DNA from 3 places in the Tardiphaga sp. 768_D3_N2_1 genome. Region 1 is predicted to be linked to each of the others. Evidence: riboswitches for the same ligand, from Rfam matches in the RefSeq annotation. Region 1 holds a riboswitch; each other region holds the start of a gene.
The links. A riboswitch is a leader RNA that binds a small molecule or an ion and turns the genes downstream of it on or off. The one in region 1 is predicted to bind cobalamin.
Positions count from the first base shown of each region.

Region 1 (3,827 bases):
GGTAACGGAGACGGTGTTTACTCAATTCAGTTGTTTGTTGCGTATGAGTGAGTAACCAATGTCCAGCGTTGTCGAGTTGCTTTACTCGCGCCGCGCTCCGCAGGTCGCGGTGCTGGCGCTGATGTCTATCGGTTTTGCCGGCTGCAGCGCCGACATGCAGACACGCCTCTCTCAGAATCCAAGTTTTGAATCGGGGCAATCCCGTGGCTTTGGCTGGCAGGGCGACACCACCGGCTCTGTGCCGCAGCAAGCACCACGCGCGCCGGTCGAGCGCCGGGAGCTGCCGCAGTATCAGCGCCCGGCCTATAATCCGCAGCCGCAGTATCAATCCCAGGCTTTGCCGCCGCCGATCTCCGCGCCGCAATCTTATCCGACGGCTCGTCCGGTTGCGTCGGCTGCTCCCGTCAGCGGGGGCGGCAACGGTATGTATACGCCGCCGCCCGCACGTGCGCCGATCGAAACCACCGGCTCCACGGCACCGCGCTCGGTTGCAGCAACCAACGGCCTTGCCCGTGATGGCGGCACGTCGATCATCGTTGGCACCAGCGATACGCTTGATGGCCTGGCGAAGCGCTACAATGTTTCGTCGGCCGCGATCCTGCAGGCCAATGGCTACAAGGGTCCACGCGCGCTGTCGCCTGGCCAGTCGCTGATCATTCCGCGCCAGGGCGCCGCGGCAACTCCGGCCGTTGCTGCTGCTCCGAGCAAGCCTGCCGTCGGCGCGTCGACCACGCATTTCGTCAATCGCGGCGATACGCTGATGAGCATCTCGCGCCGGAACAACGTGCCGGTCGCCGAACTCGCGCGCGCCAATGGTTTGGCGCCGAATGCCCAGCTGAAGCTTGGCAGCAAAATCACTGTGCCCGGTGCACGTACGGCTTCTGCGGCTCCCGCAGCCGCGCCGCTGGCTGCGCCCGTCGCAGCCGTGACGGCCGCTCCGGCTGGCGCAGTCACGTCCGCTGCCGTGGCCCGTGTTGCGTCTGCCGAGCCCGCACAGAAGGCCCGTCTGGCAAGCGCCACGACGACGCCTGAAGAAACCGCGCCGGAATCGCCGACTAAAGCCGCTGACGCAACCGGCGCTTTGCCGACGTTCCGTTGGCCGGTGCGCGGCCGCGTGGTCACAGGTTATGGCGCCAAGACCAATGGCAAGTCCAATGACGGCATCAACGTCGCCGTGCCGGAAGGCACGCCGATCAAGGCTGCCGAAGATGGCGTCGTTGCCTATTCAGGCAATGAGCTGAAGGGCTACGGCAATCTGGTTCTGGTTCGTCACTCCAACGGCTACGTCACCGCATATGCCCATGCGAGTGAGCTGATGGTGAAGCGTGGCGAGACCATCAAGCGCGGTCAGGTGATCGGCAAGTCCGGGCAGTCCGGTGAAGTCACGTCGCCGCAGCTTCACTTCGAGATACGCAAGGGGTCGTCGCCGGTCGATCCGCTGCAGTTCCTCAACGGCGCGTAAGCGCAATCGACGAAGTGTAGTTCGTATTCACACAAGCCCGGCCTCGTGCCGGGCTTGATGCGTTTGATCTCGGGGCTGCGGCCCACTCCAGCTCTGGAATCTTCAATGCGCCGCTACGCGTGGGCAGAGTTAGCCCGCGCGTGCTCTGTTGACTGCTGCGCGATGTTGCCCATATGTGAAGCCGTCGTGGTTCTTCGGGAAGGTTTGCCCGAAGCTAAGAGGGAAGCCGGTGAGGCGTTAAGCCAAGGCCGGAGCTGCCCCCGCAACTGTAAGCGGTGAGCCGCTGTCCATTAAAGTCACTGAGACCTGCAAAGGTTTTGGGAAGACCGGACAGCAGCATTGACCCGCGAGCCAGGAGACCTGCCTCGACAACATAAACGTCCTCGGGCGGGGTGTCCCGGTGGTGCGGTTGCGATTCCGCGGCTGCCGTCGTGGAATCCAGACGTGTCACTTTGGCCTTTTGCCCCCAATCATTGGGGTTAAGCCATGTCTACTGTGTCAAAGTCTACTTCTTCAAAATCAACTACCTCACTTCCTGTTGCTACATTGGGTACGCCACGGATCGGTCCGCGGCGCGAACTCAAGATGGCGCTGGAAAGCTACTGGTCCGGTGCAATCGACGAGAATGCGCTGATCGATGTCGGCGTCGGGCTGCGTGCCGCCAACTGGGCACGTCAAAAGTCGCTCGGGATCACGGTCATGCCGTCGAACGACTTCTCCTTCTACGATCAGGTGCTCGATACCAGTGTCATGGTGGGCGCGATTCCGAATATCTATGGCTGGACCGGCGGCGACGTTTCCTTCGCGACCTATTTTGCCATGGCGCGTGGATCGCAAGGTGCCGCGCATGACGAGGCCTGTAAGCATAGGCCCCACGCGCATGATGCGTCCCACGGCGTGCCAGCGCAGGAGATGACCAAATGGTTTGATACCAACTACCACTTCATGGTGCCGGAATTGACGCCGGATCAGACCTTCAGTCTCGCGTCGCGCAAACCGCTCAGGGAATATGAGGAGGCGAGGTCACTCGGCTATCAGACGCGGCCTGTGTTGGTCAGTCCCGTGACTTATCTGAAATTGGCCAAGAGTGCGGATGCGTCATTCGATCCGCTGACACTGCTCGATCGATTGCTGCCTGTTTATGTCGAGGTACTCGGCGAACTGGCCGACAAGGGCGCCGAATGGGTTCAACTGGACGAGCCATGTCTGGTGCTCGATCTCGACGCCCTTGCGCAGAAGGCGCTGCAGCGGACTTATGCCGCTTTTGCGGAAGAGGTCCCGCAACTCAAGATCATGCTGAACACTTACTTCGGCGAACTCGGCGATAATCTCGATCTGGCGCTGTCGCTTCCCGTCGCCGGGCTTCATCTCGATCTGGTCCGCGCGCCGGATCAGTTCGATGAAGTCGCGGCAAATGCGCCGAAGGACATGGTCCTCTCGCTTGGCGTGATCGATGGACGCAATATCTGGCGGTCCGATCTGTCCAGTCTGCTCGATGGACTGGAGCCCATGGTTGATCTGCTCGGGCGACATCGCGTGGAACTCGCGCCATCCTGTTCGCTGTTACATGTGCCGATCGATCTCGGCCTTGAGACCGAGCTCGATCCGGACGTCAAAAGCTGGCTGGCTTTTTCGATCCAGAAGATGGAAGAACTGGCCGCGCTTGGTGCTGCGCTGGCCGGCAGTCGCGCAGATGTCGCTGCAACGCTTGCCGCGTCTGATGTCGCGGCGGCTGCGCGACTGGCATCGTCGAAGATCCACGACCTTGCTGTCGCGAAGCGCGTCGCCTCTGTCGATGCGACCATGCGTCGGCGCGGCAGTGACTTTGCCTTACGAGCAGGCGAACAGCATCGACGCTTCAAGCTGCCGGCATTCCCGACAACGACCATCGGTTCGTTTCCGCAGACCACGGAAGTGAGAAACGCACGCGGAGCCCATGTCAGGGGCGCACTCAGCGATGCCGCCTACAAGACGTTCCTGCAGAACCAGACGGCGAGGGCGGTGCGCTGGCAGGAGAATATCGGGCTCGACGTGCTGGTGCATGGCGAGTTCGAGCGCAACGACATGGTGCAGTATTTCGGCGAGCAACTTTCCGGCTTCGCCTTCACCAAGCATGGCTGGGTGCAGTCCTATGGCTCCCGCTACGTCCGGCCTCCCGTGCTGTTCGGCGACGTGTCCCGGCCGCATCCGATGACCGTCGAATGGTGGCAATATTCGCAGTCGCTCACCGAACGGCCGATGAAGGCGATGCTGACAGGACCTGTCACCATCCTGAACTGGTCGTTCGTGCGTGACGACATTCCCCGCGAGGTCGCCTGTCGCCAGATCGCGCTCGCGATCCGCGATGAGGTGGCGGATCTGGAGA
Region 1 is NZ_CP197245.1:2,072,547-2,076,373, forward strand. It holds gene AB8A27_RS09515 (peptidoglycan DD-metalloendopeptidase family protein) at 59-1,462, shown strand; cobalamin riboswitch at 1,633-1,844, shown strand; gene metE (5-methyltetrahydropteroyltriglutamate--homocysteine S-methyltransferase) at 1,949-3,827, shown strand, end outside.

Region 2 (3,827 bases), 1.8 Mb from region 1:
AGATGCCATCGAGATCGTCGGCCACCGTGGTGAGGAAGCACGACGAGAGCTGCGGCCGCTGCGTACCCGAATTGAACAAAGTCGGCGTCGAGGCCATGAAGTCGAACGACGACAGCAGATTGTAGAATTCGATGGCGCGGGCTTCGCGGTCGATCTCGCGCAGCGCAAGACCCATGGCAACGCGCATGAAGAAGGCCTGCGGCAGTTCGATGCGATTGCCCTGCACGTGCAGGAAGTAGCGATCATAGAGCGTCTGCAGGCCGAGGAACTGAAACTGCAGATCGCCTTCCGGCTTCAGCGCCGCCGCGATGCGCTTGAGATCGAAGCGCGCGAGCTCGGGATCGAGCAGTTCGGCTGCGATTCCGGTCTTGATATAGGCACCGAAATATTCGGCATAGCGCGTCGTCATGTCGGCCTGCGACGCATGGGTCGGGCTGCCGTGGACATAGGACAACACTTCGGTGCGCAGCTTGTCGAGCAGCAGGCGGGCACTGACGAAGGTGTAGTTTGGCTCCTGCTCCACCAGCGTACGGGCGGCCATGATGCCGGCCAGCGCCAGTTCATCCACCGTGATGCCGTCATAGAGATTGCGGCGGGTTTCCTCCAGCACCGGCGCGGCATCGACGCCGTCGAGCCCGGCGCAGGCCTCGTTGACGATCAGCGCAAGACGCGCCGAATCGAGCGGTGCACGGGTGCCGTCGGCGAGGGTGACATGCAGCACCGGGGCGGTGGAGACGAGCGCCGGCTTCGCTGCCAGTTCCTCGGCGCGGGTACGGGCGCGTTCCTCACGATACAGCACATAGGCGCGGGCGACCTTGTGGTGCTCGCTGCGCATCAGTGCCAGTTCGACCTGATCCTGCACGTCCTCGATATGGAAGGTGCGGCCTTCACCGACGCGGCGCGTCAGCGCAGCCACGACTTCGCCGGTGAGCTGCTCCACCGCCTCATGGACGCGGCGCGACGCCGCTGCCGTGTGGCCCTCGACCGCGAGAAACGCCTTGGTCATGGCCACAGAAATCTTGCTGCCGTCGAACGGCGACACCGTGCCGTTGCGGCGGATGATCTGCATCGAGGGTTCGCGCGCAGGCGCAACGAGCGTCTCCGGCGGGAGTTGAATGAGCGGTGCATGGACCGCATCGCGGGTGTTGGTAGAATTGGCCGCGCCGCGGCCTTGGGACAAAACGGAAGATGAAGTAGGCATCGGCAGGACCCCGTGTGATGCATCAAGCAATGGGGGCTGGGGCCGAAAGGACGCTGCAAAATACACGGCGGAGATCCGCCGGCATTGCCTGCAAGCGACCGCTGGGACACCCCGCCCATGGACGTTCTGGTGTCACGGCAGGTCTCCTGACTCGCAGATCCAACGCTTGTTTCGGTCTTCCCAGTGCCAGCGGCACCAGTGACGTGGTCGAAACAAACTCTCTGCTTACAGTTGCGGGGGCAGTGCCGGAATGTGACGCTCAAGAGCGTCTTTCACCGGCTTCCCTATTATCCACCAAGTCTTGCGACAGGGCAGACCATGACGTCTACATTTGGTGTGAACCGCGGCGAAGTGTCAAGCAAGCATTGCGATCCCCGACAACAAATCCGGCGCGGCTGTTGGTTCAGTGGACAACCGCTTGCGTGGCGGAAACTGCGGGATCGTTGGCGGTTTCTGAACGATGCGATTCGTTGTCCGCAAGCACTGTGAGGGGCAAAAGATGGCCATCAATCAATGGAGGATGACATGCGGAACCAGGCAACGAGCACTGAGAGAACCGACTTCAACGCGTTCGTGGAGGCAGTAGACGCGATGCAAGCGTTCGAGACGACGGAGCAGATCGCCCGCCGCCGCGTCGACGAGATGCTGAACGAGGCGCTGATGGACAGCTTTCCTGCGAGCGATCCGATCTCTTCGCTGCAACTCGCCTGAGCAGAATCAGACCGCGCGAAAGCTGACGCGATACTGGCTAGGCGTAAGGCCCAGCCGTCGCACGAAGACCTGACGCATATGTTCGGCGGTGGTGAAACCGGATTCATAAGCCACCACCTTCAGCGGCATATCGCTGCCTTCGAGCCGGTTACGCGCCGTGTCGATCCTTGCGCCTTCGACAAAATCCGCCGGAGTCATCTTTGTTTCCTGCTTGAATGTCCGCGCGAAGGTGCGCGCGCTCATGCCCGCCACATCGGCCAGTTCATCCACACTGTGGGCATCGCGCAGATGGGCCATCACATGGGCATGGCCTCGCGCGATCGGCGAGTCCGGCTCGGCCGGCGGCACCAGATAGGGACTGAACTGCGACTGGCCACCCTGGCGCTGCGCCACCACGACCAGACGCTTGGCCACGGCCAGCGCGACGTCCGCGCCATGATCCTCCTGGACCAGAGCAAGACCCAGATCGATGCCTGCGGTGACGCCGGCCGAGGTCACCAGCGCGCCGTCACGACTATAGATGCGATCGAACTCCACATGCGCTTTCGGAAAGCGCAGCGCCAATAGCGGCGCATTCTGCCAGTGCGTCGTCACCGTCTTGTCGTCGAGCAAGCCTGCGTGGCCGAGCGCGAATGCCCCGGTGCACACCGAGCCATACCGCCCCGCATGAAGCGCCGCATTGGCCAGCCACTCTGTGAGCTGCGGGTCGGCTTCAGCCGTCGGCAGCCCTGGCCCACCGGCCACCAGCACCAGATCCCAGGGCTTGTTCGCATCACTGAACGCCAGATCGGCGGATATCCGCAAACCGTTCGATGCGCGCAGCGGCGCACAGTCTGCTGCGACAAGCGTAATGTCATATCGATCATCCGGAGCGACAAAGCTATTGGCCTCCATGAACACATCGAGCGGACCGGCAACGTCCAGCGACTGGACACCCGGAAAAATCGCAAGAGCGACAGTCTTCATGGTGATGTTTCATTCCATCAATGGCGGAGGCCCAGAGTGCTACGGATTAGATAGTCACATTTCGGCAGGAAATCACGGGTGAATGGCAGTTTTGCAGGGCGCTGTGCGATTGCGAGGACACAGCCCCCGGACGACAACGGATGCGTCAGATCCACAACGGAAAGAGCATCCCATGAGCAAGATCATCGCCGGCATTAAAGTGCCTGACAGCGCCCTCGCCCGCCAGGTCGACCAACTGGTACGCGATACCGAGAGCGATCTTCTGTATCACCACTCCAATCGCGTTTTCCTGTTCGGCGCACTCGCCGGACAGCGCAAGGGTCTCAAGGTCGATCCGGAGTTACTTTATGTCGGCGCGATGTTTCACGACATGGGCCTGCAGGCGCCCTATGCGAGCCAGGATGAACGCTTCGAAGTCGATGGTGCGAATGCTGCGGCGGACTTTCTACGCAGTCACAGTATCGATGAGCGCGACATCGACGATGTCTGGGACGCCATCGCGCTTCACACGACACCGGGCATTCCCAAGCACAAGCGGCCGGTGGTAGCGCTCGTGACGGCTGGTGTCGAGATGGATGTATTGGGTCTTGAGTACGAGGCCTTCACCGAACATCAACGCCACGAAGTCTGCGCGTGCCATCCGCGTGGCCATGACTTCAAGAACGGGATCATCGATGCATTCGCCGCGGGGACGATCCACAAGCCGGATACGACCTTTGGCAACGTCAAAGCTGACGTGCTGGAGCTCCGCGACCCCACCTACAAGCGCGCGAATTTCTGCAGCATCATCCTGAATTCGGCGTGGAGCGAATAGAATCCCGCATACGCATGGCGATCAACGCTGCCACCAGCAGCGTTGCGCCAAAGCCCGTGGGAGCGCCGAGGAACGGATAGGCGATCAGCAGCACAGCAACGAGGCCGAGCACCGATAGTTCGTGACGGCGGAAGC
Region 2 is NZ_CP197245.1:268,681-272,507, forward strand. It holds gene AB8A27_RS01315 (ribonucleoside-diphosphate reductase subunit alpha) at 1-1,201, opposite strand, end outside; cobalamin riboswitch at 1,321-1,537, opposite strand; gene AB8A27_RS01320 (hypothetical protein) at 1,727-1,912, shown strand; gene AB8A27_RS01325 (GlxA family transcriptional regulator) at 1,919-2,878, opposite strand; gene AB8A27_RS01330 (HD domain-containing protein) at 3,051-3,692, shown strand; gene AB8A27_RS01335 (glycosyltransferase family 87 protein) at 3,664-3,827, opposite strand, start outside.
Region 2: another riboswitch for cobalamin. It lies ahead of AB8A27_RS01315 (ribonucleoside-diphosphate reductase subunit alpha); the one in region 1 lies ahead of metE (5-methyltetrahydropteroyltriglutamate--homocysteine S-methyltransferase).

Region 3 (3,827 bases), 1.6 Mb from region 1:
AGGCATCAACCTGACCGACCTGATTGGCGCTGCTGAAACGCTTCGACACGGTGGTGACACGCGGCTCGATCATCCACTTGTCGGTGGGCGTGATCGTGAGTGCGAAGCGGGCGAAGTTCTTCGGCCGCCGCGCCAGCACCGTGTCGGTGCCGAGGTCCTGGGCGTGCAGATAGGTGTAGGCCACGTTGAACTTCACCCAGCCCGGAATGACGTCGATATTGCCACCGACTTCGAGGCCGCTGGTCTCGGCGCGGGCGACGTTGACATAATAGCCAAGTGGACGAGACGCATCGGAAACAAAGTTGATCAGATTGCTGTAGTCGGTGGAAAAGCCTGTGACCGACAGCACGACGCGGCCGTTGAACAGGCTCTGGTCGATACCGGCATCGTAGCCGAAATTGGTTTCCGGCGTGAGGTTCCTGCTGCCATAGGTCACGTCGTAGAGCTGGAATAGCGTTGGCGCTTTCGCGCCGGTGCCGGCGCTGGTGTGAAATTTGGTGCCGGTTTCCGCAATATTGTAGGCGGCAGTGGCGCGCCACGTCTCGAAGCGGGCGACGTCGACGACGTCGTCGACGCGGCCGCCGAGCGTGACGTTGAGCCGCTCGCCGATCGGCACCGACCACAACGCGAAGAGCGAGTTAGTATCCTGCTGTTTTGACAGCAAAGGTGTCTGAGGACCCGCGATAGGCGTGATGTTCGTGCTGTAGGTCTGCGCAGTCTCTGTCTGCGTCTTAGCGCCATAGACGAGGGAGCCGAATGCGCCGAGCTTCAGGGTTGCCTGATATTCGGCACCGAGACTGTTGCCGACATAATCCGAGATCTTCGTGGTGGTGTTCTGCGGCAGCATGTTGGTCTTGTAGCTGACGTCGGTGAACGAGCGCTCGGTATGGGTGTTCGACACGGTGACATTGTGAGTCAGAATGCCACCGAATGAATCGATGCCGACGCGGCCATAGACGGTCTGCAGCAGACGCGTTGCTGCAGACGGCGTATCCGGAAGCGTTCCGGTTGCCGCGTCATAGGCCGAGCGCGTGAACGAGTGGACGATACCCGACTCCAGCCGGATGCCTTCGCCTGCATCGTAGCCGATGCGGGCCGAGCCGCCGACGCGGTCGAAACTGTCGTTTTCGAGATTCGGAAACTTCGCTTCAAGTGCAGGGATACGGTAGCCGTAACGCGAGAAGCCGTTGCTGTGCTGGCCGCCGCCGGTGAAGGCATAGGACCACGGGCCGTTGGAGCCGGTCAGCGATCCCTGCGTCACGACCGTGCCGTAGCTGCCGGCTTCGGTGCGGACGTTGAATTGCGCGGGACCGGAGCCCTTCTTGGTGATGATGTTGACCACGCCGCTCATGGCGTCCGAGCCATAGAGTGCGCTCTGCGGTCCCTTCAGGACTTCGATGCGTTCGATGGCCGAGGGCGTGAACATCGCGAATTCGAAATCGCCCGATGCTGCGGTGGGATCGTTGACGCGGATGCCGTCGATCATCACCAGCGTCTGGCCGGTATTGCCGCCGCGCAGGCGCACATTGGCGGTGCCGCCGGGACCGCCGTTCTCCGTGATGTCGAGACCGGGCACGGTGCGCAGCGCATCGACCAGCGAGCCAGGATTGCTGGTCGCGATGGTTTCGCCTGACACGACGCTGATCGAACTGCCGGTGCGATTGAGCTGCTCGGGTGTTCTGTCCGCAGTCACCACGATCTCAGAGAGCTGCTCGGCACTGGACTGCGCATGCGCAGCACTGTGAGAACAGGACAGAACAACAACGGCTGCAGTGCCTGCAGCCAAATTCCGGATAGTCATTTAACCCCTTCCGTCGACCCACCGTCGAACGAGTGTGAAACTCGTTACCGGCCGGTCTCCTGGCTCGCGGTGGTCTCCCGGTCCGCCTTCCCGAATCTGCGTTGCAAATTCAGTGGCTTTGTGGACCCGGAATGGCCGCTTACAGTTGCGGGGGCAGCCGCGGCATTGGGGATATCTCCCCGCACCGCATTCCCGTTTCACCTCCTCGCGGAGGCACCGATAACTGAGAGGACAGGAAGCACAGCGCGCAGCGCGGTGCAACAGCCATCGACCCGTTCCAGACTCTATTGCGCGATCTGTAGCGCGGCGAGCACGTCGTCGGGACGTTCGACCATCATCATGTGGCCGGTGCCGGGCAGAATCACCGTCCGGGCGTTTTTCAATGCGGCGGCGAGGGTTTTGCCGGCCTTGGCGGGAGTCATCATGTCCCGCTCGCCGAGGATGAGCGTGACGGGGATATCGAGCTGGCCCGCAGCGGTCAGCGCATTCTGGTATGTATTGCAGGCGTTGAGATCGGCGAACAACACGCCCGGTTTTGTGGCTTCGAGCACGCGCTGCGCACCGCTATGCATCCACAACCCCGGCGCGAGGCTGCCGCCGAGCTCGGCGCGAAAGCCGAGACCCCAGATCGACACCATGTCGATGGCCGAATGCTGGTTGGCTTCGGCGTCCTTCAACAGATCCGGACCGACGGTCATCGTCCCTGCCGTGCCCATCAGATCGAGGCGCGTGACTTTACTGGGATGCCGCGCTGCGGCCTCCAGCGCGATCAGCGAGCCCATGGAATGGCCGATCAGTCGTGCGGTCTTTGCGCCGGATGCGTCGATCAATGCTGCAGTCCAGTCGGCGAGATCGGCGATGGTCGTGATCGCTTCGCCTTTCGAGCGACCGTGGCCCGGCAGATCCGGCGCCAGCACGGCGAAGCCGTGATGCGCGAACCAGCGGGTATGCAGGGCCCAGGTCGAGTGATCGAAGCCGGCGCCGTGGATCATCACGACGACCGGGAGCGATGGATCGAATGTGCGGCCGCCATTCGCGATATAGGTCTCGTGACCGTTGACGGTGAGTTGCATCGCTCAGCCCTTCTGCGAGATGCGCAGCGCCTGCGCGAGGTCATCGATGATGTCATCGGCGGATTCGATGCCGATGGAGAGGCGGATCAGCTCCTCGCCGATGCCGGCAGCCTTGAGCTGCTCCGCGTCCATCTGCTGATGCGTGGTGCTTCCGGGATGAATGACCAGCGTCTTGGCATCGCCGACATTGGCGAGATGGCTGGTCAGTTTCAGCGCCTCGATGAATTTGCGCCCGGCATTGCGGCCGCCCTTGATGCCGAAGGAGACGATGGAGCCGGCGCCGCGCGGCAGCAGGCGTTTCGCCAGCGCATAGTCCGGATGAGTCTCCAGCGACGGATGCAGCACCCAGTCGACCGCCTTGTTTGCCGTGAGCGCCGCCAGCACTGCATGTGTATTGGTCATGTGGCGCTCCATGCGGATACCCAGCGTCTCGACGCCTTGCAGCAGCTGGAAGGCATTGGTCGGCGAGAGACACGCGCCGAAATCGCGCAGGCCTTCGGTGCGGGCGCGCATGATGAAGGCGGCATTGCCGAATTGCTCGTCGAAGACGATGCCGTGATAGCCGGCATAGGGTTCGGTGAGTTGCGGGAACTTGCCGGAGGCGTGCCAGTCGAAGTGGCCGCCGTCGACGATGACGCCGCCGATGGCGATGCCGTGGCCGCCGATCCACTTGGTGGCAGAATTCATCACGATGTCGGCGCCGAGCTCGATCGGCCGCGACAGGAACGGCGTCGCGAAGGTGTTGTCGATCAGCAGCGGGATCTTCGCGGCATGGGCGATGTCGGCGACGGCGGGAATGTCGAGCACTTCGAGGCCGGGATTGCCGATGGTTTCGCCGATGATGAGTCTGGTGTTCGGCTTGATCGCCGCCTTGAAGGCGTCGAGATCGCGCGGCTTGACGAAACTCGTGGTGATGCCGAAACGCGGCAGCGTATGCGCCAGCAAGTTGATGG
Region 3 is NZ_CP197245.1:3,700,723-3,704,549, reverse strand. It holds gene AB8A27_RS17455 (TonB-dependent receptor plug domain-containing protein) at 1-1,801, opposite strand, end outside; cobalamin riboswitch at 1,834-2,037, opposite strand; gene AB8A27_RS17450 (alpha/beta fold hydrolase) at 2,086-2,874, opposite strand; gene AB8A27_RS17445 (O-acetylhomoserine aminocarboxypropyltransferase) at 2,878-3,827, opposite strand, start outside.
Region 3: another riboswitch for cobalamin. It lies ahead of AB8A27_RS17455 (TonB-dependent receptor plug domain-containing protein); the one in region 1 lies ahead of metE (5-methyltetrahydropteroyltriglutamate--homocysteine S-methyltransferase).